One region of the Pseudomonas extremorientalis genome, then DNA from elsewhere that is predicted to be linked to it. Evidence: predicted binding sites of a transcription regulator. Region 1 holds the regulator's gene; each other region holds the start of a gene.

Region 1 (10,420 bases):
CTCCATTTGCGCCCTGGGGACGGCGCTGGGCGCGGTCCCGGTACTGGTGATCCGACGCATGCCGGTGGCGCTGAGCGACACATTGCTGGGTTTTGGTGCAGGCGTGATGCTGGCGGCGACGGCGTTTTCGCTGATCGTCCCGGGCATTGCCGCAGCTGAAAGCCTGGGGCTCTCACCGTGGGGTGCCAGTGGTTTGATCAGCTTTGGCATCATGCTGGGGGCATTCGGGTTGTACTTGGTTGACCGTAAGGTCTCCGGGGCGAGTCCGGAAATGCTGGTGGGCACGCCGGACAAGCCGGTAATTCCACCGCGTATCTGGTTATTCGTGTTTGCCATCATCGCCCACAACATCCCCGAAGGCATGGCGGTAGGCGTTTCCGCCGGTGGTGGCATGCCGGATGCCGACAGCCTGGCCATGGGCATCGCGTTGCAGGACGTGCCCGAGGGACTGGTGATTGCGTTGGTGTTGGCCGGGGCGGGAATGTCGCGGGTCAAGGCGTTCCTGATCGGCGCTGCATCAGGTCTGGTGGAGCCCGTATTCGCTGTGCTCTGCGGCTGGCTGGTCAGCCTGGCCGAAGTGTTGTTGCCTTTGGGGTTGGCCCTGGCTGCTGGCGCAATGCTGTTGGTGGTGACCCACGAAGTCATCCCCGAGTCGCGACGCAATGGTCACGAAAAACTCGCCAGCCTGGGCCTGTGCATCGGTTTTTGCTTGATGATGGTGATGGACACCGCTTTGGGGTAGGTAAAGTCTACTGTAGGAGCGAGCAAGCTCGCTTCCACATAGGGTTATTCACCTTCGTCGAAGTAATTGTTGATCAGCGCCACCAGCGCGGCCATTGCTTCGTCTTCCTGCTCGCCTTCCGTCTTCAAGTGAATCCGGGTGCCCTTGCCGGCCGCCAGCATCATCATGGCCATGATGCTCTTGCCGTCGACCATGGATTCCGGTGTACGCCCGGCGCGGATCTGGCAGGGGAACTGCCCTGCTACGCCCACGAACTTGGCCGAGGCGCGGGCGTGCAAGCCCAGCTTGTTGATGATTTCAATTTCCAGAGCGGGCATCGCGGGGGTGTTCCTTTCAGCTAAGGTCGCGGTGGCGGACCTGGACGTTCTTGAGGGTTTGTTGCAGCACCTGGCCCAGGCGCTCGGTCAGGTAGACGGAGCGGTGATGGCCGCCAGTGCAGCCGATGGCAATGGTGACATAGGCGCGGTTGCTTGCAGCAAAGCGTGGCAGCCATTTGAGCAAGTAGGTGGAAATATCCTGGAACATCTCCTCCACATCCGGTTGCGCCGCCAGGTAATCGGCCACGGGCTGATCCAGACCGGACTGGTCACGCAGCTCCGGTTTCCAGTACGGGTTAGGCAGGCAGCGCACATCGAACACCAGGTCGGCGTCGACCGGCATGCCGCGCTTGAACCCGAACGACTCCACGAGGAACGCCGTGCCCGGCTCCGGCTGGTTCAGCAGGCGCAGCTTGATGGCATCGCGCAACTGGTACAGGTTGAGGCTGGTGGTGTTTATCTTGAGGTCGGCGAGGTCAATGATCGGTCCCAGCAGCTTGGTTTCGTCTTCGATGGCTTCGGCCAGAGAGCGATGGGGGCTGCTGAGGGGGTGGCGCCGGCGGGTCTCGGAGAAGCGTTTGAGCAGGGTCTCTTCGTCGGCGTCCAGGTACAGCACGTCGCAATGAATGTGCTTGCCCCGCACTTCCTCGAGCAATTGCGGGAATCGCTCGAGGTGGCTGGGCAGGTTACGGGCATCAATTGAAACGGCGACCAGCGGTTGGGCCAGTTCGGTATGGATCAAGGCGCGTTCCGCCAACTCTGGCAGCAGGCCGGCGGGCAGGTTGTCGATGCAATAGAACCCGTTGTCCTCAAGAACGTTGAGGGCGGTGCTTTTACCCGAGCCGGAGCGGCCGCTGACGATGATCAAGCGCATGGTTACTGCCCGTTCTGTTCATCCAGGACAACCTGGTACAGCGCCTCATTGCTGCTGGCGCTACGCAGTTTGTCGCGTACTTCCTTGCGGTCGAGCATGCTGGCGATCTGCCGGAGCAGTTCCAGGTGCGCATCGGTAGCGGCTTGCGGGACCAGCAGGACGAACAGCAGGTCTACCGGCGCACCGTCGATGGCGTCGAAATCGATGGGGGCTTCCAGGTGCAGCAGGGCACTGACAGGTGTTTCGCAGCCTTTGAGGCGACAGTGAGGAATGGCGATGCCGTTGCCAAAACCCGTGGAACCGAGTTTTTCACGGGCAATCAGCGCATCGAAGACATCCTGCATCTCCAGATCCGGCACTTCGCGCGCGATCAGGTTGGCAATTTGTTCGAGGGCTTTCTTTTTACTGCCGCCCGGCACGTTCACGAGGGAACGGCCGGGGGTCAGGATGGTTTCAAGTCGGATCATGGGGGGAGAGTTAACGACCTGTACCTTGCATCAGGTGCAGATTCTTTTCCTTATGCTTTATGAGTTGGCGGTCCAGCTTGTCGTAGAGCGAGTCGATCGCCGCGTACATGTCTTCATGTTCCGCATTGGCGACGAGCTTGGCATTCGGTACGTGCAGGGTGGCCTCGATTTTCTGCTTGAGCTTATCGACCTCCATGATGACCTGCACGTTGGTGATCTTGTCAAAATGCCCTGCAAGCTTGTTCAACTTGCTTTCGGTGTACTCACGCAGGGGCTTGGTCACTTCCAGTTGGTGTCCACTGATGTTGACTTGCATACAGCTTCTCCTTCGTTGCCAGTGCATAAAGCGGCAGGCAAAGGCGCCTGCCACTGGAACGCTGTGGCCCGCCCGTCACATCAAACGCTTACGCTCGCTGGAAGGCGCGATCCCGAGGGACTCGCGGTACTTGGCGACGGTTCGACGGGCGACCTGAATGCCTTGTGCCTCCAGTAAACCAGCGATCTTACTGTCACTCAATGGCTTTTTCTGATTTTCCGCGGCAACCAGTTTTTTGATGATCGCGCGGATCGCCGTGGACGAGCATTCACCGCCTTCGGAGGTGCTGACGTGGCTGGAGAAAAAGTATTTCAGTTCATAAATACCCCGTGGGGTATGCATGAATTTCTGCGTGGTCACGCGTGAAATGGTCGATTCATGCATGCCCACCGCTTCGGCGATGTCATGCAGTACCAGCGGCTTCATCGCTTCGTCGCCGTATTCCAGGAAGCCGCGCTGGTGCTCGACGATCTGGGTGGCGACTTTCATCAGGGTTTCGTTGCGGCTTTGCAGGCTCTTGATGAACCAGCGGGCTTCCTGCAACTGGTTGCGCATGAAGGTGTTATCGGCGCTGGTGTCGGCGCGGCGGACGAAACCGGCATATTGCGGGTTGACCCTCAGGCGTGGCACCGACTCCTGGTTCAGTTCCACCAGCCAACGCTCGTTGTCCTTGCGCACGATCACGTCGGGGACGACATATTCGGCTTCGCTGGACTCGATTTGCGAGCCGGGGCGCGGGTTGAGGCTCTGTACCAGCTCGATGACCTGGCGCAGGTCGTCTTCCTTGAGCTTCATGCGACGCATCAACTGGCTGTAGTCGCGGCTGCCCAGCAGGTCGATATAGTCGGTGACCAGGCGCTGGGCCTCGGCGAGCCATGGGGTCTTGGCCGGCAGCTGGCGCAATTGCAGCAGCAGGCATTCGCTGAGGGTGCGCGCGCCGATACCGGCAGGCTCGAACTGCTGGATGCGGTGCAGGACGGCTTCGATCTCGTCCAGTTCGATATCCAGTTCGGGGTCGAAGGCTTCAAGAATTTCTTCAAGCGTCTCGTCTAGATAACCCTGATTGTTGATGCAGTCGATCAGGGTTACGGCGATCAGGCGATCGGTGTCCGACATCGGTGCCAGGTTCAGTTGCCATAGCAGATGGCTCTGCAGGCTCTCGCCGGCAGAGGTGCGGGTGGTGAAGTCCCACTCGTCATCGTCGTTGCTGGGCAGGCTGCTGGCGCTGGTCTGGTAGACATCTTCCCAGGCGGTGTCGACCGGAAGCTCGTTGGGAATGCGTTCGTTCCATTCGCCTTCCTCAAGGTTGTCCACCGTGGGGGCGGTTTCCTGGTAGGAGGGTTCCTGCACATCGGAATTGGGTTTTTGCTCGATGTTATCGGCCAGCGGGTCTGCATTATCGAAGTCGTCGCCTTCTTCCTGGCGTTCGAGCATCGGATTGGACTCCAGGGCCTCCTGGATTTCCTGTTGCAGGTCCAGGGTCGACAATTGGAGCAGGCGGATGGCCTGTTGCAGCTGCGGTGTCATCGTCAGCTGCTGGCCCATTCTCAGGACTAGCGATGGTTTCATGGCAGGGGCTTAACACCTTATTCGCCGGCGCAATGCGCCATCCACGACAGGGCGCGTGAGCGCCAAACATAAGCAAATTATATGCCTGATGTCGGGTGCTTTGCCTAGAGCGCGGTAACAATAAAAATCCGGAGGTTTTCATTGACTCCCGCGCACCTTGGCGAACGCCGTGACACCACGGTGTTTACAGGCGGAACTCGTGACCCAGATACACTTCCTTGACCAGTTCATTGGCCAGGATTGTGGCGGAATCACCTTCGGCAATCAGCTGGCCGTCATTGACGATATAGGCGGTTTCGCAGATGTCGAGCGTCTCACGGACGTTGTGGTCGGTGATCAGCACGCCGATGCCCTTGGCCTTGAGGTGATGGATGATCTGCTTGATGTCGCCGACCGAGATCGGGTCGACGCCGGCAAACGGCTCGTCCAGCAGGATGAACTTGGGTGCAGTGGCCAGGGCGCGGGCGATTTCCACACGGCGACGCTCACCACCGGACAGGCTCATGCCGAGGTTGTCGCGGATATGGTTGATGTGGAACTCCTGCAGCAGGCTTTCCAGCTCCTTGCGACGGCCGTCACGGTCGAGTTCCTTGCGGGTCTCGAGGATCGCCATGATGTTGTCCGACACCGACAGTTTGCGGAAGATCGACGCTTCCTGTGGAAGATAGCCGATACCGGCACGGGCGCGGCCGTGCATTGGCTGGTGGCTCACGTCCAGGTCATCGATCAGCACGCGACCCTGGTCCGCCTGGACCAGGCCAACGATCATGTAGAAGCAAGTGGTCTTGCCGGCGCCGTTGGGGCCGAGCAAGCCGACGATCTGGCCGCTGTCGATCGACAGGCTGACGTCGCGCACGACCTGACGGCTTTTATAGGCCTTGGCCAGATGCTGGGCTTTCAGGGTTGCCATTACTCGGCCTTCTTCTTCGGCTGGATAACCATGTCGATGCGTGGACGAGGCGCGGTGACCTTGTTGCCATTGGCACGACCGGCGTTTGCAATCTGTTTCACGGTGTCATAGGTGATCTTCTCACCTTCCGTGGAGTTGCCATCGGGGCTGAGCACCTTGGCCTGGTCGATCAGGACGATGCGGTTCTGCTGGGCATGGTACTGGATGGTCTTGCCGTAGCCCTTCATCGGTCCGGTATCGGTCGCGGACTGCTTCTGTTCGAAGTAAGCCAGGTTGCCGACCGAGGTCACGACATCGATATCGCCGGTCTTGGTGCGCGTAAGCGTCACGGTATTGCCGGTGATTTTCATCGAGCCCTGCGTGATGATCACGCCGCCGGTGTAGGTGGCCACGCCTTGCTTGTCATCCAGTTGCGCATCGTCAGCTGAAATGTGGATCGGCTGCTGGCTATCGTTCGGCAGAGCCCAGGCGCTCACGCTTCCCAGTGCTGCGCCCAGGCCGAGCAAAATAGGGAGAGTTTTAACGAGCCTCATACTGTCCTCTTACGTTCGATAGCAGGTGTATCCTGCTTTCTTTCAAATACGCTTTCATTCCCTTGCCAGTCGATACACCGCCAGCGCCGTCGATTCTAACGTCTTGCTCGGTCTGCGCATATTGCTTCTGCGGGAATACGGTCATGCGACTGCTGGTGATCACGGTCTCACGGCTTTTATCGTCAGTGCGCGCAATGCGCACCGAGTCGATCAGTTCCACCTCGGTACCGTCCGGGTTGACCTCGCCACGCTTGCTGGTGACGTGCCATGGGAACTCGGTACCGCGGTAAATGTTCATGTCCGGGTTGGTCAGCAGGGTGACTTCGGTGGCCTTCACATGCTCGACCTTGTCCGAGGTCATCTCGTATTGCACCTTGCCGTCAGGCAGGAACTGCACGCTTTTGGCATTGATGGCGTAATAGTCGATAGCGCCCTCGTCAACCTGCGCAGCAGGCTGGTCGAGAAAGCGCTCCGGGCTGATATTCCAGTAGCCCACCGCCAGGAACAGCGCGGCGATGACCCCGAATAACAGGAAGTTGCGAATCTTTTTGCTCGGCATAAAACGCTCTATAAGTAGGCGGCGTGGGCCGCTTCAAGGCTGCCCTGGGCACGCAGGATCAGCTCGCAGAACTCGCGGGCGGCACCTTCGCCACCGCGGGCGCTGGTGATGCCATGGGCGTGTTCGCGAACAAACGCCGCCGCATTGGCGACGGCCATGCCCAGGCCTACTCGGCGAATCACCGGCAGGTCTGGCAGGTCATCACCCAAGTAGGCGACCTGCTCATAGCTTAGGTTGAGTTGGCCAAGAAGCTCGTCCAGAACCACCAGTTTATCCTCGCGGCCCTGATACAGGTGAGGAATCCCCAGGTTTTGTGCACGCCGTTCCACAACGGGCGTTTTCCGGCCGCTGATAATTGCCGTTTGCACGCCCGCCGCCATCAACATTTTGATGCCTTGGCCGTCCAGCGTGTTGAATGTCTTGAATTCGCTGCCGTCTTCGAGAAAGTACAGGCGGCCGTCGGTCAGCACACCGTCAACGTCGAAAATCGCGAGTTTGATATTTTTGCCGCGTTGCAACAGGTCGCTGGTCATCTACATCACTCCTGCACGCAGCAAGTCGTGCATGTTCAGGGCGCCAATCGGGCGGTCGTCGCCATCAACCACCACCAGCGCGCCGATCTTGTGGTCTTCCATGATCTTCAAGGCTTCGGCTGCCAGCATCTCGGGGCGCGCGGTCTTGCCGTGGGGTGTCATTACCGCGTCGATGGTGGCGGTGTGGATATCAATCGTGCGGTCGAGGGTACGGCGCAGGTCGCCGTCGGTGAAGACCCCGGCCAGGCGGCCATCGGCCTCGAGGATCACGGTCATGCCCAGGCCCTTGCGGGTCATTTCCATCAGCGCGTCTTTCAGCAGGGTGCCGCGCTGGACGTGAGGCAATTCATCGCCCGAGTGCATGACGTTTTCCACTTTCAGCAGCAGGCGGCGGCCCAGGGCGCCGCCTGGATGGGAAAACGCGAAGTCTTCGGCGGTAAACCCCCGGGCTTCCAGCAGTGCTACGGACAAGGCATCGCCCATGACCAGTGCGGCGGTGGTGGAGGAGGTCGGTGCCAGGTTCAGCGGGCAGGCCTCGTGGTCCACGTGGACGTTCAGGTTCACTTCGGCGGCCTTGGCCAGCGTCGACTCCGGGTTTCCGGTGATGCTGATCATCTTGATGCCCAGGCGTTTGATCAGCGGCAACAGGGTCACGATTTCGTTAGTCGTGCCGGAGTTGGACAGGGCAAGGATGATGTCATCCTTGGTGATCATGCCCATGTCGCCGTGGCTGGCTTCGGCCGGGTGCACGAAAAACGCGGTGGTTCCGGTGCTGGCCAGGGTGGCGGCGATCTTGTTGCCGACGTGGCCGGATTTGCCCATGCCGACCACCACAACGCGGCCCTTGCTGGCCAGAATCATCTCGCAGGCGCGTACGAAATCCGCGTCAATATGCGCCAGCAAGCCTTCTACGGCTTCAAGCTCGAGGCGGATGGTGCGTTGTGCGGATTGAATAAGGTCGCTGGATTGGCTCATGTCTGAAATCGTATAGCCTGACGAAAAGTCGGCGATTATAGCGGTAATGATCAATTCCCTCACGCAAGTTCGTCAGGGTTTGTTCGCAATGTGCTTGAGATTCAACCCCAGCAACGATTTTTCCCTGTCCCCAATCTGAACAAGCACTGTTCCGGCCTTGGGCGCCTAGTACCAGCAGTGATATAGTTCGCCGCCAGTTCGGTCCGCCCAGCCCACGTGGCCAACTATTGCACAACGGTTGCAAACGTTTGTAGCAAGCGTGGTGTCTGAGTGAGAGGCTGCATCCCAAGGAGTTTAGATGAGTGCCGATAACGCCTACGCGGTCGAGCTGAAGGGACTGACCTTCAAGCGCGGGACGCGCAGCATCTTCAATAACGTCGATATCCGCATTCCGCGCGGCAAGGTCACGGGCATCATGGGGCCTTCCGGTTGCGGCAAGACCACGCTGCTGCGCCTGATGGGCATGCAATTGCGCCCCAGTGCGGGAGAGGTGTGGGTCAACGGCCAGAACCTGCCGACGCTGTCGCGCAGCGATCTGTTCGATGCACGCAAGCACATGGGTGTGCTGTTCCAGAGCGGTGCGCTGTTCACCGACCTTGATGTTTTCGAGAACGTGGCTTTTCCGCTGCGGGTGCATACCCAGCTGTCCGATGAAATGATTCGTGACATTGTGTTGCTGAAACTGCAGGCCGTAGGCCTTCGCGGCGCCATCGACCTGATGCCCGATGAATTGTCTGGTGGGATGAAGCGCCGTGTGGCGCTGGCGCGTGCCATCGCCCTCGACCCGCAGATTCTCATGTACGACGAGCCCTTCGTCGGTCAGGACCCCATCGCCATGGGCGTGCTGGTGCGTCTGATCCGTCTGCTCAACGATGCACTGGGCATCACCAGCATCGTGGTCTCCCACGATCTTGCAGAAACCGCGAGCATTGCCGATTACCTCTATGTAGTGGGCGATGGCCAGGTGCTGGGGCAGGGCACGCCCGAAGAGCTGATGAACGCCGACAACCCGCGCATTCGCCAATTCATGACCGGCGATCCTGATGGCCCGGTGCCTTTTCACTTTCCGGCGGCGGATTACCGCTCAGATCTTCTGGGGAAGCGCTGATGCGCAAGACATCTCTTATCGAGAAGGTTCGCCTTTTCGGTCGTTCGGGCATCGACATCGTCGAAGTGCTGGGCCGTTCGACGATTTTCCTGTTCCACGCATTGCTCGGCCGTGGCGGCATTGGCGGCGGCTTTGGCCTGCTGGTCAAGCAGTTGCATTCGGTGGGCGTGATGTCCCTGGTGATCATCGTGGTCTCCGGGGTGTTCATTGGCATGGTGCTGGCGTTGCAGGGCTTCAATATCCTGTCCAGCTATGGTTCGGAGCAGGCGGTGGGGCAGATGGTCGCCCTGACGCTGTTGCGTGAACTGGGGCCGGTGGTGACCGCTCTGCTGTTCGCCGGGCGCGCGGGCTCCGCGCTGACCGCCGAAATCGGCAACATGAAGTCCACCGAACAGCTGTCCAGCCTGGAAATGATTGGCGTGGACCCACTCAAGTACATTGTTGCCCCACGCCTGTGGGCCGGCTTCATTTCCCTGCCACTGCTGGCGATGATCTTCAGCGTGGTCGGGATCTGGGGTGGTTCGTGGGTGGCGGTGGACTGGCTGGGCGTCTACGACGGCTCCTACTGGGCCAACATGCAGAACAGCGTGACGTTCACTGGCGACGTGCTCAACGGCATCATAAAGAGCATCGTGTTCGCCTTTGTTGTCACCTGGATCGCCGTATTCCAAGGCTATGACTGTGAGCCCACCTCAGAAGGGATCAGTCGCGCCACCACCAAGACCGTTGTGTACGCCTCGCTGGCGGTACTGGGCCTTGACTTCATTTTGACCGCCTTGATGTTTGGAGATTTCTGATGCAAAACCGCACTGTGGAAATCGGTGTCGGCCTTTTCTTGCTGGCTGGCATCCTGGCTTTACTCTTGTTGGCCCTGCGCGTCAGCGGCCTGTCGGCCAGCCCCACTGCCGACACTTATAAACTTTACGCATACTTCGACAATATCGCCGGTTTGACTGTCAGAGCTAAAGTGACCATGGCCGGTGTGACCATCGGCAAGGTCACGGCAATCGATCTGGATCGCGACAGCTTCACCGGCCGAGTGACGATGCAACTGGACAAGAAGGTAGATAATCTGCCGACTGACTCCACTGCATCTATTCTCACTGCGGGTCTGCTGGGCGAGAAATACATCGGTATCAGCGTGGGTGGGGAAACAGCCCTGCTCAAGGATGGCTCGACAATCCACGACACACAGTCGTCGCTGGTGCTTGAGGACCTGATCGGTAAATTCCTGCTTAATACGGTCAATAAAGACGCCAAATGAGGAATCTGTTCATGATCTCTACCTTGCGACGCGGCCTGCTGGTGCTGTTGGCAGCGCTGCCGCTGATGGCTAACGCGGCAGGTTCTGCGCACGATCTGGTGCAGGACACGACCAACAAAATGCTGGCTGACCTCACTGCCAATAAAGAGCAGTACAAGCAAGATCCGAGTAAGTTTTACAACGCGCTCAACACCATTGTCGGCCCGGTGGTCGATGCCGAAGGCATTTCCCGCAGCATCATGACGGTCAAGTA
Region 2 (10,420 bases), 1.3 Mb from region 1:
ACGGGTATTCCAGCGCATAGGCAAGCTGGCGGGTGGTCGGTATACTCGGGCGCAATTAATGCATATTCAAGGATTTCGCCATGAAGCGCCTGATCTCTTCCCTTGCTGCGCTCGTCGCGGTCGCTTGCCTCGTTAGTGCCTGTGGTCAAAAAGGCCCGCTGTACCTGCCCGATGACAGCAAAGACCCGAATGAACAGGCGCAATCGTCGCAAAAACCATCCAAAGCGCATAAGCACGACACCTACGAATAAGGGTACTCCATGGACGCTTTTAACTACCGGGACGGCGAGCTGTTCGCGGAAGGCGTGGCGTTGTCCGCGATTGCCGAGCGCTTTGGCACCCCGACCTATGTGTATTCCCGTGCGCATATCGAAGCCCAGTACCGCTCGTTCACCGACGCGCTCGACGGTGTACCGCACCTGGTGTGCTACGCGGTCAAGGCCAACTCCAACCTGGGTGTACTGAATGTCCTGGCGCGCCTCGGCGCTGGTTTTGACATCGTCTCCCGTGGCGAGCTGGAACGTGTGCTGGCTGCTGGCGGCAAAGCCGACAAGATCGTGTTCTCCGGCGTCGGCAAGACCCGCGAAGACATGCGCCGCGCCCTGGAAGTCGGCGTGCATTGCTTCAACATCGAATCCACCGACGAACTCGAGCGCCTGCAGGTCGTGGCCGCCGAGATGGGCGTTCGCGCGCCGATATCCCTGCGCGTCAACCCGGACGTCGACGCCGGCACCCACCCGTACATTTCCACCGGTCTCAAAGAGAACAAGTTCGGCATCGCCATTGCAGACGCCGAAGACGTGTACATCCGCGCTGCCCAACTGCCAAACCTGGAAGTGCTGGGCGTCGACTGCCACATCGGTTCGCAACTGACCAGCCTGCCTCCGTTCCTGGATGCCCTCGACCGCCTGCTGGCGCTGATCGACCGTCTTGGCGAATGCGGCATCTACCTGCACCACATCGACCTCGGTGGTGGCGTGGGCGTGCGTTACCGTGATGAAGAGCCGCCGCTGATTGCCGACTATATCCAAGCCGTGCGCGAGCGCATCGAAGGCCGTGACCTGACGCTGATGTTCGAGCCGGGCCGCTATATCGTCGCCAACGCGGGCGTGCTGCTGACCCAGGTCGAGTACCTCAAGCACACCGAGCACAAGGACTTCGCCATCGTCGACGCGGCGATGAACGACCTGATCCGCCCGGCGCTGTACCAGGCCTGGATGAATGTCACCGCCGTGACGCCGCGCGCCAGTGAAGCCCGCGCCTACGACATCGTCGGCCCGATCTGCGAGACCGGCGACTTCCTGGCCAAGGATCGTCAGCTGGCCCTGGAAGAAGGCGATCTGCTGGCCGTGCATTCGGCCGGTGCCTATGGGTTTGTCATGAGTTCCAACTACAACACCCGCGGGCGTACCGCCGAGGTGTTGGTGGACGGTGATCAAGCGTTTGAAGTGCGTCGCCGCGAGACGGTAGCCGAGTTGTATGCTGGCGAAAGCCTGCTGCCGGAGTAAGCCATGCTGCTGCGTTTTACCAAGATGCACGGGCTGGGCAATGATTTCATGGTCCTCGACCTGGTCAGCCAGCACGCGCATATCCTGCCCAAGCACGCTAAACAGTGGGGCGATCGTCACACCGGCATTGGTTTCGACCAGTTGCTGATCGTCGAGGCGCCGAGCAACCCGGAGGTGGATTTCCGTTACCGGATCTTCAACTCCGACGGCTCCGAAGTGGAACAGTGCGGCAACGGTGCGCGCTGCTTCGCACGCTTTGTGCTGGACAAGCGCCTGACCGCCAAGCGGCAGATCCGTGTCGAGACCAAGAGCGGCGTGATCGAGCTGGATATCCGCAGTGATGGCCAGATCAGCGTCAACATGGGCGCGCCACGCCTGGTGCCGGCGGATATTCCGTTCCAGGCCACCGAGCAAGCTGTCAGCTACGCCCTGGACGTTGATGGCAAGACCGTCGATATCGCCGCCGTGTCCATGGGCAACCCCCATGCGGTGCTGCGGGTCAACGACATCAATAACGCCCCCGTGCATGAATTGGGGCCGAAAATCGAACACCACCCGCGCTTTCCGGCGCGGGTCAACGTGGGCTTCCTGCAGGTGATCGACCGTACCCGCGCGCAATTGCGTGTATGGGAACGCGGCGCCGGCGAAACCCAGGCCTGCGGCACCGGCGCGTGCGCCGCTGCCGTGGCCGCGATCAGCCAGGGGTGGATGGATTCGCCACTGCTGATCGACCTGCCCGGCGGACGCTTGTCCATCGAGTGGGCTGGCCCGGGCCACCCGGTGATGATGACCGGGCCGGCCTCGCGCGTATACGAAGGACAGGTCCGTCTATGAGTGAGCCAAGCCAATGACCGATAAGCCTCAAGTACCCGCACAAGCATCCCCGAGCAACAGCCTGGAGGCCGCTGCTGTCGCGGCGTACCTTGAGGCTAATCCGGACTTCTTCGTCGAACACGAAGAGCTGTTGCCGGCCCTGCGCATCCCCCATCAACGCGGGGATACCGTGTCGCTGGTAGAGCGGCAGATGAAGATCCTGCGCGAGCGCAACATTGAAATGCGCCACAAGCTCTCGCACTTGATGGACGTCGCCCGCGACAACGACCGCCTGTTCGAGAAAACCCGCCGCCTGATCCTGACCCTGATGGACGCCACCAGCCTGGAAGAAACGGTGATCGCCGTGGAAGACAGCCTGCGCCAGGACTTCCAGGTGCCGTTCGTGAGCCTGATCCTGTTCAGCGACAACCCGATGCCGGTGGGTCGTTGGGTCAGCGGCAGCGACGCACAAACCACCATCGGTGGCCTGCTGTCCGAAGGCAAGACCATCAGCGGCACCTTGCGTGAGCATGAGCTGGACTTCCTGTTCGGGGCCGAACAGCGCAAGCAGATCGGCTCCACTGCCGTCGTCGCCCTCAGTCATCAAGGCCTGCATGGCGTGCTGGCCATCGCCAGCCGCGATCCTCAGCACTACAAAAGCTCCGTGGGTACCTTGTTCCTGACCTACATCGCCGAAGTACTGGGCCGCGTCTTGCCGCGTTTCACCACCGCCCTGCGCGCGGTGCGCTAGCCATGGAACGGCAACTGGACGCTTACTGCGCTCACCTGCGCAACGAGCGCCAGGTGTCGCCCCATACCCTGGAAGCCTACCGACGGGACTTGAACAAGGTCCTGGCCTACTGCGAAAAACAACAGATCAGCAGCTGGAAGGCCCTGGATATCCAGGGCCTGCGCAGCCTGATCGCGCGACTGCACCAGGCCGGCCAATCCTCGCGCAGCCTGTCGCGCCTGCTCTCGGCGGTGCGTGGGCTCTATCACTACCTGAACCGTGAAGGCCTGTGCGACCACGACCCGGCCAACGGCCTGTCGCCACCCAAGGGCGAGCGGCGCCTGCCCAAGACCCTGGACACTGACCGTGCCCTGCAACTGTTGGACGGTGCGGTCGAGGATGACTTCCTGGCCCATCGCGACCAAGCGATTCTGGAACTGTTCTATTCCTCGGGCCTGCGCCTTTCTGAGCTGACCGGCCTGAACCTGGATCAATTGGACCTGGCAGACGGGCTGGTGCAAGTGCTCGGCAAGGGCAGCAAGACCCGCGTCCTACCGGTAGGCCGCAAGGCACGGGAAGCATTGCAGCTGTGGTTGCCGCTGCGCCTGCTGACCAACCCGGCGGACGATGCGGTGTTCGTCAGCCAGCAAGGCCGGCGTCTTGGACCCAGGGCGATTCAGGTGCGGGTGAAGGCCGCCGGGGAGCGAGAGCTGGGGCAGAACCTGCACCCACATATGCTGCGACACTCTTTCGCCAGCCATCTGCTGGAATCGTCCCAGGACCTGCGCGCCGTGCAAGAGCTACTGGGCCACTCCGATATCAAGACCACACAGATCTATACCCATCTGGATTTCCAACACCTGGCAACGGTGTACGACAGCGCCCACCCAAGGGCCAAACGCATCAAGGACGGCGACTCATGAGTATCAAGCTGATCACCTTCGACCTGGACGACACGCTCTGGGACAACGTACCTGTCATCATCAGCGCCGAGGCATCGATGCGCGAATGGCTGGCGCTTAACGCCGCCAAGGTCGGCGATTTGCCGCTGGAGCACTTCGCCAGTCTTCGCCAACAGGTGCTGGAGCGCCATCCCGAGCTGAAACACCGCATCAGCATCCTGCGTCACCGGGTGTTGATGCATGCATTTGAGGAGGCTGGTTATCCGCAGCCTGAGGCCACGGAAATGGCCGATGTGTGCTTCGAAGCATTCATTCATGCGCGCCACCAGCTCACCCCGTTTCCCGAAGCCGAGCCTATGCTCCAGGCGCTACGCCAGCATTTCCTGCTGGGTGTGATCACCAACGGCAATGCCGATGTGCAGCGTGTTGGCCTGGCGGACTACTTCCATTTTGCGCTGCGGGCCGAAGATATCGGCATCGCCAAGCCGGATGTGCGGTTGTTTCAGGAAGCGTTGCAACGTGGTGGCGTGGACGCTGGTGCGGCGGTGCATGTTGGCGATCACCCGGGGGATGACATCGCCGGGGCGCAGCAGGCGGGGCTACGGGCGGTGTGGTTCAACCCGACGGGTAAGGCATGGGAGGGGGACAAGCGACCGGATGCGCAGATTCGTAGCCTGACAGAGTTGCCGGAACTGCTGCGCAGCTGGAAGTAACACCGTAGGTCAACATGTGGGAGGGGGCTCGCCCCCGATTACAGTGGGTCAGCCAATATATTCGTTGGCTGATACACCGCTATCGGGGGCAAGCCCCCTCCCACATTTTTATCGCCGGTAACGTCCAGGCATGAAAAAACCCGCAGCGACGGCGGGCTTTTTCTTACAAGCAGGTGACTGACCTCAAATAGGTCGGCTGCCGTACTTGTTATCCGGCTTCTTCGGTGGGTCTGCCACCACGTTGGCCTCGACTTCCTGCACTTTGCCGCCTTTAGCGAGGAACTCTTCCATCGCACGGGCCAGGGCATCACGCTCTTTGTTCTTGGCTTCAACGCTTGGCAATTCGTCTACCGACACAGCTGCCTTGGCTTTGCCTTTGGCGGCCGGGACAGGCGCATCATCGCCACTGTCCTCGTCGGCAACGTCTTCCGCCGCCGCTTCAAGGCCTTCTTCGGTGTCGTCTTCGTCACCTACTTCGAGTTCGTCGTTTTCCAGATCATCGTCGCTCATGTTCTACCTCATGACTTGCGAAAAGCAGATTAGTTATAGCCCAGCTTCACCCTCTGTCGACGGCTGCCGGAAAAAAATCAACATCCACTGGTTAACCAGTGGCTTATGCCCCATCACCGTGCAAGGTGGCGAGGACTTTACGAGCACCGCCATGATCACGGTGCTCGCCCAGATAAACACCTTGCCAGGTCCCCATCGCCAAGCGGCCGGCCTTCACCGGCAAACTCAGCTGGCAGCCCAGGAGACTGGCCTTGAAGTGCGCCGGCAGGTCGTCCGGACCTTCGTCGTTGTGTTCGAACCCTGCGAGGCCTTGCGGCACCAGCGAATTGAAATAACGTTCGAAGTCACGGCGTACCGCCGGGTCGGCATTCTCGTTGACGGTCAACGAGGCCGAGGTGTGCTGCAGCCACAGATGCAACAAGCCCACGCGACAGGCCTTCAATTCAGGCAAGCCGGCCAGCAACTCATCGGTTACCAGGTGAAAGCCCCGGGGCTTGGCCCGCAGGGTAATCAGGGTCTGTTGCCACATACAGTTCTCCGCCCATCGGCGCGCATTCTAGCGCGCTCAGGGAAAAAACAAAGTGCCGAATACGCCTACATGCCTGTAAGACATTGGCATGCGGAAAAGTGCCGTGTGCATCCCATCACAAACACTCGATAAAAACCGGTACAGCTCGTTATGACTGACAAACAACAGACAAAAAAATGCCCGGCAAGCCGGGCATCTTTTTTTCGCGTACTTACAGGTTGTAGCCGCGCTCGTTGTGTTGCGCCAGGTCGAGGCCGACCGCCTCTTCCTCTTCGGTCACCCGCAGGCCCATGACCATGTCCAGCACCTTGAGGATGATGAAGGTCACGATAGCGGTGTAGATCACCGTGAAGCCGACCCCTTTGGCCTGGATCCAGACCTGTGCAGCCACGTCAGTCACCGTGCCGAAGCCGCCCAGCGCAGGGGCTGCGAACACACCGGTGAGGATCGCGCCGACGATACCGCCGATGCCGTGCACGCCAAATGCGTCCAGGGAGTCGTCGTAGCCAAGCTTGCGCTTGAGGCTGGTGGCGCAGAAGAAGCAGATCACACCGGCGACCAGGCCGATCACCAGGGCGCCCATCGGCCCGACGGTGCCAGCGGCTGGGGTGATGGCTACCAGGCCAGCCACCACACCCGAGGCGATGCCCAGTGCGCTTGGCTTACCGTGGGTGATCCACTCGGCGAACATCCAGCCCAGCGCCGCAGCAGCGGTAGCGATCTGGGTGACCAGCATCGCCATGCCGGCAGTGCCGTTGGCCGCAGCGGCCGAGCCGGCGTTGAAGCCGAACCAGCCGATCCACAGCATGGCCGCGCCGATCAGGGTGTAACCGAGGTTGTGCGGTGCCATCGGGGTGGTCGGGAAGCCTTTACGCTTGCCGAGCACGATGCACGCCACCAGGCCAGCTACACCGGCGTTGATATGCACCACTGTGCCACCGGCGAAGTCCAGCACGCCCCAGTCCCACAGCAAGCCACCATTACCGCTCCAGACCATGTGTGCGATTGGCGCATAGACGAGGGTGAACCAGATGGCCATGAAGATCAGCATCGCGGAGAACTTCATACGCTCGGCGAACGCACCGACGATCAGCGCCGGGGTAATGATGGCGAAGGTCATCTGGAAGGTGATGAACACCGCTTCCGGGAACAACGCCGCAGGCCCGGTGATGCTGGCCGGGGTTACGCCCGCCAGGAACGCCTTGCCCATGCCGCCGAAGAAGGAGTTGAAGTTGACGACGCCCTGCTCCATACCGGTCGTGTCGAACGCGATGCTGTAGCCGTAGATGACCCACAACACGCTGATCAGGCCAGTGATGGCGAAGCATTGCATCATCACGGAAAGAATGTTTTTGGAGCGCACCATGCCGCCGTAGAACAGCGCCAGGCCTGGAATGGTCATGAACAGCACCAGCGCGGTGGATGTGAGCATCCACGCTGTGTCACCGGAATTGAGGACTGGAGCCGCCACTTCGTCTGCCGCCATGGCCAGGCTTGGCATTACGATGGACAACAGGGCTCCGAGCCCTGCGAATTTACGCAGAGTCATATTGTTTTCTCCTGGGGCGTTGGGGTTTGGCGGCTTAGATTGCGTCGGTATCGGTTTCGCCGGTACGGATGCGAATAGCCTGTTCCAGATTGACCACGAAGATCTTGCCGTCACCGATCTTGCCAGTGTTGGCGGCCTTGGTTATCGCCTCGATAACCCGGTCAAGATCCTTGTCGTCAATCGCGACATCAATCTTCACCTTCGGCAGGAAATCGACTACGTATTCCGCGCCGCGATACAGCTCGGTGTGACCCTTCTGCCGACCGAAGCCTTTGACCTCAGTAACGGTAATGCCCTGCACGCCGATCTCGGACAACGACTCGCGTACATCGTCCAACTTGAACGGCTTGATGATGGCAGTGACTAGCTTCATGAAAACTCTCTCCCGAATTGGTGGACTTGCCCCAGGAAAACAAACCCGTCTCAAGTCTAAGCGCAGTGCCTGGCTTTGTAACGCGTCGTCGCCTCGGCATTTGCCGTTGCGACGCCAGCGAACCACTGGTGACGAAACCTGTACCCCTGATCCGTCGGCGCACTGCATTCGTCACAGCGACTGCATCAGTGCATGGGTCATGATCGTCTAAGCAGAAACCTTGCCAGCTCCGTAAAAATCACTGAAATCAGTCCTTTGCTCACTTTTGCCCAACTGCGGGGCTTTTTGATGGCGGCAATGCGCACAAAAACAGTGCGACACCGCCCGACCCGCTGCGCGAAAAGCGTGCGCTCGCCGCCACGGAAAAGACTATAGACGCTGCGTGGTACACTGCCGGCCAACAGTATTCCGGAATATTTCCCATGCTCGCGCCCAAAGACCTCCTCGACGCCCTGAGCGGCCACGCCTCTCGCCTGTTCAGCGGCGACACCCCGCTGCCCCGCAATGAAATCGAAAGCCAGTTCAAGGCGCTGCTGCAAAGCGGCTTCAGCAAACTCGACCTGGTGAGCCGGGAAGAGTTTGATAGCCAGATGGTGGTGCTGGCCCGCACACGTGCGCGGCTGGAGAGCCTGGAGGCGAAGGTGGCGGAGCTGGAAGCACGACTGACGCCGCCCTCTGCTGAATAAACGCGGTCAGTGTGGGAGCTGGCTTGCCTGCGATGCAGACGCCTCGGTGTATCAGTTGCACGTAGGCGATGCTATCGCAGGCAAGCCAGCTCCCACATAAAGCGCTGCGAACGACGCTGGATACGTTCTGTAAAACCTCCCTCGCCTCGCATTTCTCCACCTCGTCTACCCTTGAAAAACCGCAGGAAGCGGCCCTCTTTTCAAGGAACGAGCATGTCCCTCGCCATCGTCCACAGCCGCGCCCAGATCGGCGTCGAAGCCCCTGCCGTCACCGTCGAAGTGCACATGGCCAACGGTTTGCCATCCCTCACCCTGGTGGGTTTGCCGGAAACCGCCGTCAAGGAAAGCAAGGACCGGGTGCGCAGCGCCATTCTCAACTCTGCCCTGCAATACCCTGCCCGGCGCATCACCCTCAACCTGGCACCCGCCGACCTGCCCAAGGACGGCGGGCGCTTTGACCTGGCGATAGCGCTGGGCATCCTGGCGGCCAGCGTTCAAGTGCCGGCGCTGATGCTCGATGAGGTGGAATGCCTCGGCGAGTTGGCGCTGTCCGGCGAAGTGCGAGCAGTGAAAGGCGTGCTGCCGGCCGCGTTGGCGGCACGCAAGGCCGGGCGCACCGTGATAGTGCCGCGGGCGAATGCCGAGGAGGCGTGCCTGGCCTCGGGGTTGAAGGTGATTGCGGTAGATCATTTGCTGCAGGTCGTGGCGCACCTGAATGGGCATCAGCCCATAGAGCCCTACAAGTCCGACGGCTTGCTGTACCTGAACAAGCCATACCCGGACCTGAGCGAAGTACAGGGCCAGCTCGCCGCCAAGCGCGCACTGCTGATCGCGGCGGCGGGCGCGCATAACCTGCTGTTCAGCGGCCCGCCCGGCACCGGCAAGACACTGCTTGCCAGTCGCCTGCCGGGTTTGTTGCCACCGTTGAGCGAGCAGGAAGCCTTGGAAGTGGCGGCTATCCAGTCGGTCGTCAGCCTGGCACCGCTGAGTCACTGGCCACACCGACCGTTTCGCCAGCCGCACCACTCTGCATCAGGTCCGGCATTGGTGGGCGGCGGGTCGAAACCGCAGCCTGGGGAGATTACCCTGGCCCATCACGGCGTACTGTTCCTCGATGAATTGCCGGAGTTCGACCGCAAGGTGCTGGAGGTGCTGCGCGAGCCTCTGGAATCGGGCCACATCGTCATTTCCCGCGCCCGCGATCGCGTCAGCTTCCCGGCCCGCTTCCAACTGGTAGCCGCCATGAACCCCTGCCCTTGCGGGTACATGGGCGAACCCAACGGGCGTTGTCGCTGCACGCCGGAGCAGGTTCAGCGCTATCGCAACAAGCTCTCCGGCCCTTTGCTGGACCGCATCGACTTGCACCTCACTGTGGCGCGGGAAACCACCGCGTTGAATCCAACCCAGCAGGTGGGCGATAACACGGCCGAGGCATCGGCACGGGTCGCCCAGGCCCGCGATCGCCAACGGCAACGCCAGGGCTGTGCGAATGCGTTCCTTGATCTGCCAGGGCTGCGCAAGCACTGCAAGCTGACGAAGACCGATGAAGGCTGGCTGGAAACCGCCTGTGAACGGTTGACGCTATCCCTGCGCGCGGCCCATCGCCTGCTCAAAGTGGCGCGTACCCTGGCCGACCTCGAGCACGCCGATAACATCACTCGACCGCACCTGGCGGAAGCGCTGCAATATCGGCCCGCGGCCGTCGGCTAGGGCGCCTCTGGGAAGTCCAGCAGCAGCCGCGCCACTTCCATCACTTCATCCAGGGCCGCTTCGGCCGACTCCATGGAGGGTTTGAGCATCAGGTCGTCGGCATAGCCCATCGCCACGGCAAAGATCTGGCGGGCAGCGCGTTGTGGCGAGTCACAACGCAAGACGTTGGCAGCCACACCCCGCTCGATCACTTCGGCGAGCATGCCTTGCCATTGGGCGTTGATCGCCAGGTAAGCCTGGGCCATTTCCGGGTCCTGCATGGCTTCGTCCCAGGCATCCAGCCACAGCGCCCACCCCGCATCGGCGGTGCTTGGCAGGCAGTCGCGCAAAAAACCCACAAAAGCTTCCAGGGGCGCTGCTTCTGCCAGGGGCGCGCGTACTTCGTCCAGCTGTTCGT
Region 3 (10,420 bases), 2.1 Mb from region 1:
TTCTTGAAGGAGGCCGGCTGTGATCAGATCCAGGGTTATCTGTTCAGCCGGCCGCTGCCGGTGGAGACCCTGGAGCGGCTGTTGCTGGAGCGCTTAGAGAGTCCGTGAGATTTCCTCACGCAGGCACTCGATCAACCCCCGGTGGGTCGCACTCAAGCGCTGCGCACCGCTGACCAATGCCAGCTCCGAGGGCAGCACCGGCGGCAATTCGCTACAGATCCTATGACAGGGCAGAACCGCGCTGTTCGGCAAGATGCTGACGCCCAGGCCAGATGTCACCGCCGCCTGGATGCCCGTCAGGCTATGGCTGCCAAACGCCACGCGCCAACTGCGCCGGGCCTTGTCCAGGGTGCGGATGGCGCGCTGGCGGTAGATGCAGCCTTGGGGGAACAACGCCAGGGGCAAGGTTTCGGCGTGCACATCCTGGTCGTGGCCGCACACCCACACCAACGGCTCCGGCCAACTGGCATGGCATTCGCCGCTGCCGGCTTCGCGCTTGACCAGGGCGATGTCGATTTCGCCACTGTCCAGTTGCCGGCGCAGGTCGCTGCTCATGCCGCTGACCGTTTCCAGGCGCGCTTCCGGCCGGGCGCGGACGAACCCCGAGAGCATCGAGGCCATGCGCGTGGCGTCGAAGTCCTCGGGCACGCCCAGGCGCACTGGCACCACACTGGCCTCGGTGTTCAAGGCTTCGCGCGCTTCGCGGGACAGGTTCAGCAAGCGTCGGGCGTACTGGGTCAGCAGTTCGCCATGCTCGGTCGCGCTGACCTGCTGGCCCGAACGGTCGCGCACCAACAGCACCTGCCCCACGCTGTCTTCGAGCTTGCGAATCTGTTGGCTGACGGTGGATTGAGTGCGGTGCACGCGCTCGGCGGCGCGAGTGAAGCTGCCTTCGTCCACTACGCAGACCAAGGTGTGCAGCAGTTCAAGATCCAACATGGCAGCGACCTTCTTATCGACAATTCAACTGTGATGCAGAGGTTAATTTAATTTCCAACTGACTACCAGGTTTCCTATGCTCAAGCGCTCCCCCCTCTTGGCTGAAGGTGCCCCATGTCACTCGAACACTCCCCTCGCCCGCTGTGGCTGACCTTTGACTGCTACGGCACGCTGATCCAGTGGGACGAGGGCCTGCGCGCCGCCGTCGAGCGGATACTCGATGAAAAGGGTGAGCATCAGGTCGACCGCGAGACCCTGATCAGCATCTACGACCACCATGAACACGCCCTGGAACAAATCCCGCCGCACCGCAGCTTTCGCACCCTGGCGGGCCTGGGTTTGCAACTGGCGCTGAAAGAGCTGGGCCTGCCGGCCACTGACCGCGATGGCGCGACCCTGACCGACAGCATCAGCGCCATGCCGCCGTTTCCGGAGGTGGTGGCAACGCTCAAGCAGTTGAAGGACTTGGGCTACAAACTGTGCATCGTCTCCAATACCGACGACGACGTGATCGCCGGCAACGTGGCACAACTTGGCGGCACTATCGACCGCGTGATTACCGCCCAACAGGCCGGCGCCTACAAGCCCGACCGTCGACTGTTCGACTATGCCCACCAGCAACTGGGCGTGAGCCTCGATCAGGTGGTGCATATCTGTGCCAGCCCGCATCTGGACCACGCCGCGGCGCGGGACATCGGCTTCCGGTGTGTGTGGATCGACCGTGGCACCGGCCGACAATTGCTCGCCGATTACACCCCCGACGCGACCCTGTCGACCCTCGACGGTGTGCCCGACCTATTCAACTCCCTGGGGTGGTAAACCATGGCCCACATCTTTACGCCCTCCTCTCTTGGCCCGCGCGCCGGGCGCTTGAACCTCGACACGGTGACCGCCATCGAGGCCCGCGTGGAACTCGCCGCCTGCCTGCAACTGGCGGCGCTGCATGGGATGGAGGAAGGCATCTGCAATCACTTTTCAGCCACGGTGCCAGGGCATGACGGGTTGTTTTTCGTCAACCCGTTCGGCTATGCCTTCGAGGAAGTCACCGCGTCCGATCTGCTGGTGTGTGATTTCGCCGGCAATGTGCTCGACGGCCACGGCACGCCGGAAGCCACGGCGTTCTACATCCACGCCCGGTTACATCAACAGCAGCCGCGCATCAAGGCGGCGTTTCATACCCATATGCCCAACGCTACCGCGCTATGCCTGCTGCAAGGGCCGCCGTTGTTATGGCTGGGGCAGACGGCGTTGAAGTTCTACGGGCGCACGGCGGTGGATGAGGACTACAACGGCCTGGCCCTGGATAACTGTGAGGGGCAACGTATCGCCGCTGCGTTGGGCGATGCGGACATTCTGTTCCTGAAGAACCATGGTGTGATGGTGGCTGCGCCGACTATCGCTGAAGCCTGGGATGACGTGTACTACCTGGAGCGTGCGGCGCAGGTGCAGCTGAAGGCGATGGCCAGCGGGCGGCCGCTCAAGCCGATTGACCCGGCGGTGGCGCAGTTGGCGTATGAACAGATGCGCGCGGGCGATCCGGCGAGTGCACGGGCGCATCTGGACAGTGCGATGCGGCGGTTGAAGCGATTAGGCTCACACTTCGACCAATGACACATTTCGAGCGGTATCGACCGAACTTGGTGACCTCCGAACCCTGGTCCACCAGGCGCTCGCGGTGGCCAGTGACCATGCGGCCGGCAGACTGCTTGTCGATACCGGCGATTCTGAGGGTCGCAACGCGCATGAATACATCCTGTGGCTTGCAATAATGCTTGGAAAAACAATTACTCTAAGTCATCCACGGTTGAATCGAGCTCAACGCCGCATGCAGCCAAACTCCTGAATAAGAGACTTGAACATGGCTGCTTTCAACCGCTCCGAACTGGCCGATCTCAACGTGTTCATGGCCATCATCCGCCGCCGCAGCTTTCGCCATGCTGCCCACGAATTGGGTGTGACCACCTCGGCCCTGAGCCACACCATGCGCAACCTGGAAACCCGCCTGGGGGTCAAACTGCTGTACCGCACCAGCCGTGCCGTCGAACCCACCGATGCCGGCTCGCTGCTGGCAGAAAAACTCAACCAGGGCTTCGCCACCATCAAGGACGGCCTCGACACCCTGGAGTTGTACCGCGAAGCGCCGATTGGCCGGCTGCGCTTGAACGTGCCGCGGGATGCGGCGGTATTGCTGCTGGCGCCGATCCTCGGGGAGTTCTGCGCCGCCTACCCGCAACTGCGCGTGGACCTGATCGTACAGGACCAGATGATCGACATCATCGCCGAGGGCTACGACGCCGGTATCCGCTACGGTGCCACCGTGCCCCAGGACATGGTCGCCGTGCCCTTGACCGGTGAGTTGCGCTGGATCGTGGTCGCGTCGCCCGCCTACCTGGCCCGCCGGGGCACGCCGCAGGTGCCCAAGGACCTGCTGCAACACGCCTGCATCCGCATGTACCTGGGCGACAACACCACCTATAAGTGGGAACTGGGCAACGGCGCTCGCCAGCAACGCATCGACGTGCCCGGCCACTTCAGCGCGGCCGACACCGAGACCATTGTCAACGCGGCGCTGCAAGGGGTGGGCATCGCCTACTGCCTGTCCAACCGCGTGGAGCAGGAGCTCAAGGACGGCCGCCTGGTGGAGGTCATGCCCGACTGGGCCTGCATGGGCGAGCCGTTGTGCATGTATTACCCGAGCCGGCGCCAGCCGCAGCCGGGATTGCGTCAACTGATCGACATGATCCGCGTGAAAACCATTGGCTCGCAGTTGATCCAATCACATTGAACCCGTCACCGGCCGCGGTCCTCCAACCTGAACAGACCACGGCCTCGGTGCACGCTCGATGACTTTTATTCTATGGATGGCCGTACTGGGCGCTGTCTTGCTCACCCTTGCCCTCACCTCTTCCTACCTGCGCTGGATGCCGGTCACCACCTCGGCGGTGTGCCTGTTGTTGGGGGTAGGCATCGGCCCGCTGGGCGTCGACCTGTTGCACCTGGACATCAAAAACTCTGCGCGCTGGATGGAGCACCTCACTGAAGTCGCGGTGCTGTTTTCGCTGTTCGTCAGCGGCTTGAAGCTGCGTCTGCCACTCAAGCACCGGACCTGGCGCATCGCGTTCGGCATGGGCGGGCCGGTGATGCTGTTGACCATCCTCGGCATCTGCCTGGCGCTGCATTACCTGTTTGCATTGTCGTGGGGTGTGTCACTGCTGGTCGGGGCGATTCTGGCCCCGACTGACCCGGTGCTGGCAGGCCTGGTGCAGGTCAATAATGCCCAGGACTATGACGCACTGCGCTTCGGGCTGTCCGGCGAAGCGGGCCTGAACGACGGCACGGCCTTCCCGTTTGTGATTTTCGCCCTGCTGTTCATGCAGCACGGCGGGTTCGACGGTGACTGGCTGGGCGGTTGGGTGCTGAAGAATCTGCTCTGGGCGGTGCCGGCCGGGTTGTTGATCGGCTACTGGATGGGCCGTGGCATAGGCCGCGTGACCCTTTGGTTGCGCATCAGCAACAGTGACAGCACGCTCTCGCCCAATGACTACCTGACGCTCGCACTGATCGCACTGGCCTATGTGGTCGCCGAGGCGGTGGGCGGCTATGGTTTCCTGTCAGTGTTCGCGGCGGGGCTTGGCTTGCGCCAGGCGGAGTTCCGCTCGACCGGGAACTCGCAGACCCCGTCGGAGCATTTGGCGCTGCCGGTGGTGGGTCACCTGGAGGTAGAGCCAGAACACGCATTGCAAGGTGATGTCAGCGAGCTGAAAGACACCCAGATTGCCGCCGGCGTGATGATGGGCGACATGCTCTCGTTCGGCAGCCTGGTGGAGCGTTCGATGGAGGTGTTCCTGGTGACAGTGCTGGGCATCGTGCTGGTCAGCCACTGGGATTGGCGCGCACTGGCGGTAGCGGCACTGCTGTTCTGCGTGATCCGGCCGCTGGGCGTGCTGGCAATGCCTTGGGGCCGCCTGATTGATCTGCGGCAGCGCGGGCTGATGGGGTGGTTCGGTATTCGCGGGATCGGCAGTATTTACTACCTGTTCTACGCGCTCAACCACGGCTTGATTGGCACCAGCAGCGCGGTGGCGGTAAACCTGACCTTGTCAGTCATTGCCCTGAGCATCGTCGTTCATGGCCTGAGTACCCAGCCGATGCTGGTGTGGTATGAACGACGAGCCAAGGCGGACGCTCAGTCCTGACGCTCTGTATTGCCTACGTCTGCCGCGTCATCCAGGTCGTTGAGCGGCACTTCTGCATCATCCATCAAGGAACCGGGGTCTTCATTGCCCGGGTCGTTGAGTTCGTCGTCGAGTCCTTTGGACATGACCGTCTCCTCTAACCGCCCTGGGTATCGATATCGGCATCGGTTTCAGGCTTGGGCTCGCGCTCGGGCTTGAAGTCTGGACTGTAGTCGTTTTCCCTGGCTTTGGGGTCTTTGGCCGGGACCGGATCTTTCGGCACGTCGGCAGCGGTACCGGGAGCCGGTTCGCCGCCGTCGATGGCCGGGTCGTTGCGGTTATCGAGTTGCGGGTCTTTGCTTGTGCTCATGGGTCACCTCGTTACAGGCCGCAGGGAAATCAGCAGGGCCTACAGGTAAGGCGCTGCGCCACCCGGCGAAGTTCCGTCCGATTGCTCAGCGGATCGGGTTGTCGACCTGGATATAGAACGCGTATATCCCCAGCACCAGCCAGAACACCATGAACAGCCAGGGCGCACGCATGGAGAACAGCAGCGACTTGCGATAGCCCTTGTGGGACGACTCCATTTCGGAAAACAGCGGCGACTCATCATAGGCCATGCCCATCACCGGCTCGCTGCGCAGCAGTTCGCTCTGCTTGTAGTGCCAGTGATCGATGATTTCGTACGCCGCCCGAATGCCTGGCCAGGCATTCAGGGAGCTGAGAATGCCCAGCGAAACCAGGAACACCGGCACCACCAGGGTAAACAGCTTGCCCCACTCCGGGTTGAGGTTGCCCATACCGGAAACAAAGGCGATCACCAGGAACGATTGCGCCGTGAGATAAGCGTCGGTGCGGTTGGCCAGGATGGTGGTTTCGTACTGGATCTCGCGCCGGTAGAAGTCCAAACGGTCCTTGGGCGAACCGAAGATCTTGGCGTTGTGTTCGCTGTGGTCGGTCAGGGCCGCTTCCGGTGTATGGGGAGAGATGATTCTGGGCATGACGGTGCTCCCTGCGGGTTCAAGTCCTGTTAGAAGAATCAGCGGCGAGTGAAGTTCAAGTTTGTTCATGCACCAAGTCGGGGCGTCTGCCAGGCACTGCCCCCTTCTGGTGAACGGGCGTGTTGTCGTGAGCGGGCTTGCTCGCCACAACACGCCCCTCAGTACAAGCAATTCAGGGTTTCGGCACAGGCATTGCTTTATCCATTCATCTGCCCGGATACAGGAGCATTCGTTACCCCCCGACCCAGAGCCGACCCCACAAGAAAGTAAGGACCAGGCCCAGTGGCACCCTTAGCCACGGGCTCATAAAAAATGCGTTTTTTGAAACGGCAGTGCCACCCAAGCGTCCCTCGGCACTGACAAGGTACTGGAATGGCTCGATCTTTCTTCGATGAAATGAATGACGCAAACGGCGCCTGCCGTGCGCACTATCAGGACTTCTCCCGCTGGCTGGCGAATACGCCGCCGGAACTGCTGGCCCAGCGTCGCCGCGAAGCCGATTTGCTGTTTCACCGCGCCGGGATCACCTTCACCCTCTACGGCGACGAACAAGACACCGAGCGCCTGATCCCCTTCGACATCATCCCGCGCAGCATCCCTGCCAGTGAATGGAGCGTTATCGAACGCGGCTGTATCCAGCGCGTCAATGCGCTGAACATGTTCCTCGCCGACATCTACCACGACCAGCGCATCATCAAGGCCGGGATCATTCCGGCGGACCAGGTGCTGGGCAACGAGGGCTATCAGAAGGCCATGGTCGGCCTGGACCTGCACCGCGACATCTACTCGCATATCTCGGGTGTCGACCTGGTGCGTGACGGTGACGGCACCTACTACGTGCTCGAAGACAACCTGCGCACCCCCAGCGGCGTGAGCTACATGCTCGAAGACCGCAAGATGATGATGCGCCTGTTCCCCGAAGTATTCGCCAAGCAACGCATCGCGCCGGTGGACCATTACCCCAACCTGCTGCTCAAGACGTTGAAGAGCTCCAGCCGCCTGGACAACCCCAACGTGGTGGTACTGACCCCGGGCCGCTTCAACAGCGCGTTCTTCGAACATGCGTTCCTGGCCCGGGAAATGGGTGTGGAACTGGTAGAAGGCGCCGACCTGTTCGTGCACGACCTCAAGGTGTTCATGCGCACCACCGACGGCCCCAAGCCGGTCGACGTGATTTACCGGCGCATCGATGACGCCTTCCTCGACCCCAAGGCCTTCAACCCCGAGTCGATGCTCGGCGTCCCCGGCCTGGTCGCGGCCTATTGCGCCGGCAACGTAGTGCTGGCCAATGCCATCGGCACCGGCGTGGCGGACGACAAGTCGATCTACCCCTATGTGCCGGAAATGATCCGTTTCTACCTGGACGAAGAACCGGTGCTACAAAACGTACCGACCTTCCAGTGCCGCAAGCCCGATGAACTGTCCCACGTACTGGCTCACCTGCCGGAACTGGTGGTCAAGGAAACCCAGGGCTCCGGTGGCTACGGCATGCTGGTCGGGCCGGCTTCCAGCGCCGCCGAGATCGAGGACTTCCGCCAGCGCATCAAGGCGCGTCCCCACGCCTACATCGCCCAACCGACGTTGAGCCTGTCCACCTGCCCCACCTTCGTTGAAAACGGTATCGCCCCACGGCATATCGACCTGCGGCCCTTTGTGCTGTCGGGCAAGGAAACCCGCCTGGTGCCCGGTGGGCTTACCCGCGTGGCATTGAAGGAAGGCTCGTTGATCGTCAACTCGTCGCAGGGCGGCGGAACCAAGGACACCTGGGTGGTGGAGGGCTGAGTATGTTGAGTAGAACCGCCGCAGATCTGTACTGGATGTCCCGTTACCTGGAGCGTGCCGAAAACCTGGCGCGCATGCTCGAAGTCAGTTACTCGCTGTCGTTGATGCCACAAGCCGGGCGCAGCGACGGTCTGGACGAACTGGCCATGTCGTTGCTCAGCAGCGGCACCCTGGACAGCTACCTTGAACGCCATAAACAGCTGGATGCCGAGCGCATGCTGCACTTCTTCGCCCTCGACGAAGAAAACCCCGCCAGCATCTACAACTGCCTGCGCGCCGCCCGTGGCAATGCTCACGCCGTACGCGGGCGCATCACCGCCGACATGTGGGAAAACCTCAACGCCACCTGGCTGGAAATGCGCAGCATCGCCGCCGGCGGCCTGGCGCGACACGGCATCAGCCACTTCTGTGATTGGGTCAAGCAGCGCTCGCACCTGTTTCGTGGGGCAACCTCGGGGACGATCATGCGCAATGACGCCTATCGGTTCATTCGCCTCGGCACCTTTGTCGAGCGTGCCGACAACACCCTGCGTTTGCTGGATGCGCGCTACGAGATGTTCGGCGAGGAATCGGAAGAAGTCAGTGACTTGTCGGCACGCGGTTATTACCAGTGGAGCGCCCTGCTACGCGCGTTGTCGTCCTTCGAGGCGTATACGGAGCTGTACCCGAACGCGTTGAACGCCCGTTCCGTGTCCGAATTACTGCTGTTGCGCAGCGATGTGCCGCGCTCGTTGCATGCGTGCATCGAGGAGTTGAGCCATATCCTGGCGGACCTGCCTGGCAGTTATGGGCGCACGGCGCAGCGCCTGGCGGCGGAGTTCGAGGCGCGGCTGCGGTATACGGGGATTGATGAAATCCTTGAAGACGGCTTGCACAGCCGTCTCACGGAATTTATCGACACCGTGCGCGAGTTGGCGCGGGCGATTCATAGCTCGTACCTGGAGGTTGTGTAATCCACAACCGCGGTTACTGGTTTTTCACCAGCACCGGCTCGGCGCGGTATTGGTCGGGGAACAGCTTTTTGAGTTGCGCCACTTTAGGCAGGTCATTGATCACGATGTAGGGGTAGGACGGGTTCTCGGTGAGGAAGTCCTGATGATAGGACTCCGCCGGGTAGAACACCTTGCCCATCTCGATTTTAGTGACGATGGGTTTGTCGAAAGACTTGGCGGCGTCCAACTGGGCGATGTAGGCCTGGGCGACGTTTTGCTGTTCGGCGTTCTGCGCAAAGATCGCCGAACGGTACTGGGTGCCGGTGTCGGGGCCCTGGCGGTTGAGTTCGGTGGGGTTGTGGGCCACTGAGAAGTAGATCTGCAGCAGTTTGCCGAAGCTGATTTTGCTCGGGTCGTAGGTGACGGAAACCGCTTCGGCGTGGCCGGTGTTGCCGTCGCTGACGGACTCATATTGCGCTGTGCTTGCAGCGCCGCCATCGTAGCCGGACACGGCGTTCTTCACGCCTCGCACATGCTGGAACACCCCTTGAACACCCCAGAAACACCCGCCGGCGAACACAGCGGTTTGCAGGTTGCCAGCTTCGGCGGGCAGGTCCAGGGCGGGTGGCGCGATCACCACGGCGTCGTCGGCGGCAGCGCCAAAGGAAAAGGCCAGGCTTTGACCGACGAACGCTGCGAAGGCCAGGACTGGCAGGTATTTGAATACATTCATGGCAGGCACTCCGGGTTAACCAAAGGTGAAGGCATACGCCGACACGTTGGGGTCAAGGAATTCAATGGTGAAGGTGCGGTCCTGCACGGCGCCCGGCTGACGCACCAGCTGGTACAAACGCTGTTCGGTGACCGTGCCGCTGCCATCCGGTGCGACGTCGGTGCCATGGGCACCGCCCGGGGCCTGGCCGTCGATCGTGACCTTGAAACGCACCGGCTTGCCGTCGGCGCCCGGGCCGAGCACCAGGTGCAGGTCGCGGGCGTGGAAGCGGTAGACGATGCGCCCACCGGCCTGGTCGAGGGTGGCTTGCTGGCCGCCGACGTTCCATTGGCCTTGCAGGGTCCACTGGTTGAGTGCCAGGGGGCCGGACTTGACGAAGTTTTCGGCGCGCTGCGAACCCAGGTAGGTTTCCGGCGACTGCACCTCGTTCATGTCCGGCGCTTGTTGCACGCCCTTGGCATCGGCTTCGATCAAGCCGCCCGCGACGTTCTTCGCGCCGGCTTCACGCAACAACTGCTGGATCACCCGCTCCGACTCGGCGTAGTCGCCTTCACCGAAGTGGTGGTAGCGAATCTGGCCCTTGGCATCGGCGAAGTAATGGGCCGGCCAGTACTGGTTGTTGAACGCGCGCCAGATCTTGTAGTTGTTGTCGATGGCCACAGGGTAAGTGATGCCCAGGTCCTTCATGGCCTGGGTGACGTTGTTCACGTCGCGCTCAAAGGCGAACTCCGGCGCATGCACGCCGATCACCACCAGGCCCTGGTCGCGGTATTTCTCGGCCCAGGCCTTTACATACGGCAAGGTGCGCAGGCAGTTGATGCAGGAGTAGGTCCAGAAATCCACCAACACCACCTTGCC

The links. The regulator sigma-54, encoded in region 1, starts transcription at its own class of promoters, with help from an activator protein. The targets are predictions, from matches to a motif close to ANTGGCATNNANNTTGCTNT.
Region 2: the regulator sigma-54 is predicted to act here: its motif matches at 7,836-7,855, upstream of glnK (P-II family nitrogen regulator).
Region 3: the regulator sigma-54 is predicted to act here: its motif matches at 6,295-6,314, upstream of LUU92_RS14030 (circularly permuted type 2 ATP-grasp protein).

The regions. Positions count from the first base shown of each region.
Region 1 covers NZ_CP089519.1:1,056,858-1,067,277, forward strand. The annotation lists gene LUU92_RS04600 (ZIP family metal transporter) at 1-742, shown strand, start outside; gene LUU92_RS04605 (HPr family phosphocarrier protein) at 787-1,059, opposite strand; gene rapZ (RNase adapter RapZ) at 1,076-1,933, opposite strand; gene ptsN (PTS IIA-like nitrogen regulatory protein PtsN) at 1,936-2,400, opposite strand; gene hpf (ribosome hibernation-promoting factor, HPF/YfiA family) at 2,411-2,716, opposite strand; gene LUU92_RS04625 (RNA polymerase factor sigma-54) at 2,792-4,285, opposite strand; gene lptB (LPS export ABC transporter ATP-binding protein) at 4,470-5,195, opposite strand; gene lptA (lipopolysaccharide transport periplasmic protein LptA) at 5,195-5,728, opposite strand; gene lptC (LPS export ABC transporter periplasmic protein LptC) at 5,715-6,287, opposite strand; gene LUU92_RS04645 (KdsC family phosphatase) at 6,296-6,820, opposite strand; gene LUU92_RS04650 (KpsF/GutQ family sugar-phosphate isomerase) at 6,821-7,795, opposite strand; gene LUU92_RS04655 (ATP-binding cassette domain-containing protein) at 8,094-8,903, shown strand; gene mlaE (lipid asymmetry maintenance ABC transporter permease subunit MlaE) at 8,903-9,700, shown strand; gene mlaD (outer membrane lipid asymmetry maintenance protein MlaD) at 9,700-10,167, shown strand; gene LUU92_RS04670 (MlaC/ttg2D family ABC transporter substrate-binding protein) at 10,179-10,420, shown strand, end outside.
Region 2 covers NZ_CP089519.1:6,140,244-6,150,663, forward strand. The annotation lists gene lptM (LPS translocon maturation chaperone LptM) at 81-251, shown strand; gene lysA (diaminopimelate decarboxylase) at 261-1,508, shown strand; gene dapF (diaminopimelate epimerase) at 1,512-2,342, shown strand; gene LUU92_RS27980 (DUF484 family protein) at 2,356-3,072, shown strand; gene xerC (tyrosine recombinase XerC) at 3,075-3,974, shown strand; gene LUU92_RS27990 (HAD family hydrolase) at 3,971-4,666, shown strand; gene sutA (dormancy-specific transcriptional regulator SutA) at 4,850-5,176, opposite strand; gene LUU92_RS28000 (secondary thiamine-phosphate synthase enzyme YjbQ) at 5,280-5,705, opposite strand; gene LUU92_RS28005 (ammonium transporter) at 5,917-7,254, opposite strand; gene glnK (P-II family nitrogen regulator) at 7,289-7,627, opposite strand; gene LUU92_RS28015 (accessory factor UbiK family protein) at 8,050-8,313, shown strand; gene LUU92_RS28020 (YifB family Mg chelatase-like AAA ATPase) at 8,527-10,023, shown strand; gene LUU92_RS28025 (TetR/AcrR family transcriptional regulator) at 10,020-10,420, opposite strand, start outside.
Region 3 covers NZ_CP089519.1:3,178,924-3,189,343, reverse strand. The annotation lists gene LUU92_RS14075 (EAL domain-containing response regulator) at 1-108, shown strand, start outside; gene LUU92_RS14070 (LysR family transcriptional regulator) at 94-939, opposite strand; gene LUU92_RS14065 (haloacid dehalogenase type II) at 1,054-1,758, shown strand; gene LUU92_RS14060 (aldolase) at 1,762-2,550, shown strand; gene LUU92_RS14055 (LysR family transcriptional regulator) at 2,798-3,724, shown strand; gene LUU92_RS14050 (cation:proton antiporter) at 3,783-5,135, shown strand; gene LUU92_RS14045 (hypothetical protein) at 5,126-5,260, opposite strand; gene LUU92_RS14040 (hypothetical protein) at 5,272-5,484, opposite strand; gene LUU92_RS14035 (hypothetical protein) at 5,570-6,115, opposite strand; gene LUU92_RS14030 (circularly permuted type 2 ATP-grasp protein) at 6,488-7,897, shown strand; gene LUU92_RS14025 (alpha-E domain-containing protein) at 7,900-8,850, shown strand; gene msrA (peptide-methionine (S)-S-oxide reductase MsrA) at 8,864-9,562, opposite strand; gene LUU92_RS14015 (cytochrome c biogenesis protein DipZ) at 9,578-10,420, opposite strand, start outside.